DNA from 2 places in the Streptomyces sp. NPDC101234 genome. Region 1 is predicted to be linked to the other one. Evidence: riboswitches for the same ligand, from Rfam matches in the RefSeq annotation. Region 1 holds a riboswitch; the other holds the start of a gene.
What was found. A riboswitch is a leader RNA that binds a small molecule or an ion and turns the genes downstream of it on or off. The one in region 1 is predicted to bind cyclic di-AMP.
Positions count from the first base shown of each region.

Region 2: it holds a riboswitch for cyclic di-AMP, as region 1 does, so the genes downstream of both, ACIRR9_RS51155 (M23 family metallopeptidase) here and ACIRR9_RS13045 (transglycosylase family protein) in region 1, are expected to answer to the same signal.

Region 1 is NZ_JBIWOA010000006.1:62,821-65,017, forward strand. Features, by position in the region: gene eno (phosphopyruvate hydratase) at 1-111, opposite strand, end outside; gene ACIRR9_RS13045 (transglycosylase family protein) at 443-1,123, opposite strand; cyclic di-AMP (ydaO/yuaA leader) riboswitch at 1,127-1,326, opposite strand; gene ACIRR9_RS13050 (transglycosylase family protein) at 1,509-2,197, opposite strand, start outside.
Region 2 is NZ_JBIWOA010000055.1:22,001-24,197, forward strand. Features, by position in the region: gene ACIRR9_RS51155 (M23 family metallopeptidase) at 176-1,198, opposite strand; cyclic di-AMP (ydaO/yuaA leader) riboswitch at 1,206-1,365, opposite strand; tRNA gene ACIRR9_RS51160 (tRNA-Met) at 1,691-1,764, opposite strand; gene ACIRR9_RS51165 (dihydrofolate reductase family protein) at 1,827-2,197, opposite strand, start outside.

The DNA.
Region 1 (2,197 bases):
GGCACGACCCGTGCTGCCGTCGTCGAGGCCGACCTCGACCTCGACCGTGGGGTTGCCTCGGGAGTCCAGGATTTCCCGGGCTACGACGACGTCGATGGACGGCACGAGCATCTCCTTCTTGGGATGTGACGCTGGTTGTGCGGGGCGCACGCGAGCCTTGTCGGCCCTTGCTCAGCCTTGCGACTAGAGCCTAACCGTCCCAGGGCCGTCAGCCGGTCGACCGACCGGCCCGTGGACACTCAGACGGTACTCATTGTTCACGCGCGGAACAAAGAGGGTCCCGATGAAGAACGGAAGAAGAGCGGGTCAAAAAAGAAACCCCGCTCCGGTGCGTACGGGGGAAAACGCACCGAAGCGGGGGCCCGTGGGGGACGGGGGTGACCCTCACATGGTCCCCACTATGGGGACCACGACTGTGTGGGGGCTGTGGTTCAGCTGGGTCTTACTTCAGGTGGAGCTGCTGACCCGGGTAGATGAAGTCGGCGTCGGCGACGATGTCCTTGTTCAGCTTGAACAGGGCCTGCCAGCCACCCTTGACGTGGTGCTTCTGGGCGATCGAGCTGAGGGTGTCACCCTTGACGACCTTGTACTCGCCGTTGCCCTTCTTGACCTTCTTGCCGGTCGGGGTGGTGACGGTCTTGGTCACGGCCGGACGCTCGGCGGACCGGGAGGCGGCCTGCGTGTCGGTCGTACGGCTGCTCGTGCTGCCGCTCGACGAGTTGGAGGAGCCGGCGCTGCTGCCCGTGTAGGCGGCGCCGGACAGGCCCGTGCCGCAGACCGGCCAGGCACCCTTGCCCTGCGCGGCGAGGACCTTCTCGGCGATCGTGATCTGCTGCGCCTTGGTGGCCTGGTTGGCCTGCGGGGCGTAGGCGGTGCCGCCGTACGCGGCCCAGGTGGAGGCGGAGAACTGCAGACCGCCGTAGTAGCCGTTGCCGGTGTTGATGGACCAGTTGCCGCCGGACTCGCACTTGGCGACGGTGTCCCACTCGGAGGCGGTGGCGGCGGAGGCGCTGCCGGCCGCCATCAGCGGGGCGGCGACGGCGACGCCGGTGACACCGGCGACGGCGATGGCGCGAACGGCCTTGGACGGACGACGGTGCTTGCCCTTGCCGGAAAACAGCATGGTGGATCCCCTCACCGACGCCTGCGAGGTGAGCTGTCGGGTTCGGGCCGGTTGAGTTGCCCGGCCGCACACCTGTGTGTCGGTGCGCGGCTCCACCCCTAGCCGGTTCCGGCGGCCTTTCGGCCGTGCGCCCATGAGGGCTCAACTGCCGGACCCGGCACTTACCTTGGGTCCCCCGCTCCTGCCTACGGCGCTTGACGCGTCGACTGTTCCCGGGCAGCCACTGGCAGGACTCGGCGTTGCGGCGGCCGGGGCTCGTGGTGACGAGCGGCCTCGACCGTAAGCGGGCGATCCGGTGAATTTCAAAGATGATCAGGGCTTCTGAGACTCATCCCACACTTTCACCAAACCGGACATCAGCTCCCAAGTCGGGCGCCAACTCCCGCTACTTTTCGTCCGATTCGCTGCCGAGTTTCAGGGTCTGACCGGGGGTGATGTCGTTCGGGTCGGTGCCGATGTCCGCCTTGTTCGCGGCGTAGAGAGCGCGCCATCCGCCGTCGAGGTCAAGGGAGTCGGCGATGGAGGCGAGGGTGTCGCCGTCCCGGACGGTATAGGTGCCGGCATCCCGGGAGGCGTGACGGCCGGAGGATGCGACCTTCTGACCGTTTTTCACGGTTTCGTCCGCCGAGCCGCCGCGGTGCTTGCCACTGCTACTACCGACGGCCCCTGTGTCGACCAGACTCCAAGACCCGCCGGCCTGCCAAGAATTGTCCGATTCGCTGCTGCTATCGGGAATTACGGGGCTCTCGCTCGCCTTCGAGGTATTTGTGTCTGAAGATTCAGACTTGTCCGTCTTGGCCGACTTGTCGGTGGCGTCCTTCTTGGAGTCACCACTCGCGCTGGAACTCGGAGCGGGGGTCGCCGTCCCGGCCCCGGAGTCCGTGGCGTCGGACGAGGAGCCGGAATCAGACGAAGAGGACGAGTCCGACAATCCGGAGGAAGAGTCGGAGGAGTCGGAGGAGTCAGAGGAACCGGACGAATCATTCGATCCGGTGAGTCCTGTGTCGACGTTCACCGAGGCGTCGTCCGACGAGAGCCCGGCGAGCAGGGCGCAGGTCCGCCAGGGCTTGGTGC
Region 2 (2,197 bases), on a different contig from region 1:
CTTCAGTTCAACATCGGTGACCTGGCACACCATGCCGGGGCTATACGAAGTTCTCGTAAAAGCGGAGGGCAGCCGGAGAGCAGGCAGCTGGCAGGAGCAGGCCCGACACGCCTGACCGGCAGCCCTGACGTCGGGGGGGTTGTCGTCAGGACCGCCGGAGATCAGGAAGTGTCCGTCAGGGGTTGAGGCCCTTGCCGCGCAGCCAGGTCATCGGGTCGATGGCGGTGGCCTGGCCGCCGGGGTGGACCTCCAGGTGGAGGTGCGGTCCGGTGACGTTGCCGGTGGCGCCCACGCGGCCGATGACATCGCCGGTGGAGACCTTCTGGCCGACCGAGACGCCGATCGAGGACTGGTGGCAGAACCACAGCTCGGTGCCGTCGTCCAGGGTCAGGATCGTGCGGTAGCCGTAGGAGCCGGCCCAGCCCGCCTCGGTGACCGTACCGCTGTGGACGGCCTTGATCAGCGTGCCGGTGGGGGCCGCGAAGTCGAGGCCGGTGTGGTAGCCGGAGGACCACATGGAGCCGGCCTGGCCGAAGGTGCCGGTGATCGTGTACGAGACGACCGGCAGCGTGTACTGCTTGGCCAGCGCGGCGAGCCGGGCCTGCTCGGCCTTCTGCTTCTCGGTGGCCTGCGCCTTCTCCTTGGAGTCGGCGGCCTTGGCCGCGGCCGCCTTCTCCGCCTTGGCCTCCGCGGCGGAGATCGCCTTGTCGGCGGCGGCGACGGCCTTGGTGTCGAGCTGGTTCTGCTGCCGCTCGGCCTGGGCGATGATCCGGTTGCGCAGCGCCTCGCCGGCGTCGGACGAGGAGGAGTCCGCGTCGGTGGCGGTCGTCGTGGTGACACTGCTCAGCGCGGTCTGGGTGGCCTGGTGGCCGCCGTTCCCGCCGAACAGGGAGTCGACGGAGGACAGGTCGGGCATGGAGATGGAGACCGGCGGCTTGCCGGTGTTGGCGCTGGCCATGCCGCCCGCGCCGACGGCGGCGATGACACCGACGCCGAGAACCGTGGAGCTGCGGGCGAGCCCGCCGCCGCGCTGCTTGGCGACCCGGTGCCGGCCGCGTACCGGGTCGAGGGAGTCCTCGGTGGGGTTCCACTCCTCCCAGGGGCCCTCGTCGGTGCGGTAGCTGCCGTAGCCGAAGGTGTCGGGTTGCCGCTGGCTGGGCACGAACGGAGCTGTCGGGGCAGGTGGGTTGGACGCCACGCGGGCGCACTCCTTTCCTTCCGCCGCCTACCGGGTTAGCTGACGGGTTCGGAGCAGAAGGTCTCCTACGCGCGTATACCGGCCGTTTTGTACCCGGCGGTAGCCTCGCGATTCACCCCAAGGTGGTGGTTCCCCGGTTCCCTCACGGGATTCGGCGCGTGCGCACGGAGCCGTCGCGGGTGACGGCTGGGACGACCGCGCTGCGTTATCGAACGTTAATAGACCCAGCCGTCAGATTCCAAGCTGTTCGCCTTGATCATTAAGCTTCCACAGCATGGACTTACCTGCCACGACAGGCGAAAAACGGGCGAGTTGACCGGACCTCCTGTTCACACCAGGAGTCACACGCGTTTTGATGGTGTCTCAGATGTTACGCGGAGGGCGGTCGTCCGGACACCGAGTGTGACGGCGGCGAGGCTGCGCCCATCAGCGCGGACGGGATACGACTCAGGGCCGGAATCCTAGAATTCGGATTCCGGCCCTGGCCTTCAGTAGCGGGGACAGGATTTGAACCTGCGACCTCTGGGTTATGAGCCCAGCGAGCTACCGAGCTGCTCCACCCCGCGTCGGTGAAACCAGCATACGCCATCGGAAGAGGGGAAGTCACACGGGTTACGAGGGGCCCTCGTCACACGAGGTGCGCGTTCGGCGCCTTCGCCAGTTCCTCGTACTCCCCGAGCACCACCACCGCCACCCCGCGGTCCCTCAGCATCCCCGTCCCGTCGGCGGCCGCCACGAACGTGTCGGGCTCGCGCCACGCCGTCACCACCCGGCGTACCCCCGCCCTGAGGATCAGCTCGGCGCAGGGGTGCGGGCGGGAGGAGCGGTGGGTGCAGGGTTCGAGGCTGGTGTAGACCGTGGCCGTGGGCAGGCGGGGGTCGGCCGGGTCGATCTTGGCCAGGGCCGCCTCCTCCGCGTGGACCACGGGGTCGCCGGCCTCCCGGGAGTGGCCGCGGGCCAGTTCCGTGCCGTCGGCCGCGACCACCACCGCGCCGACGC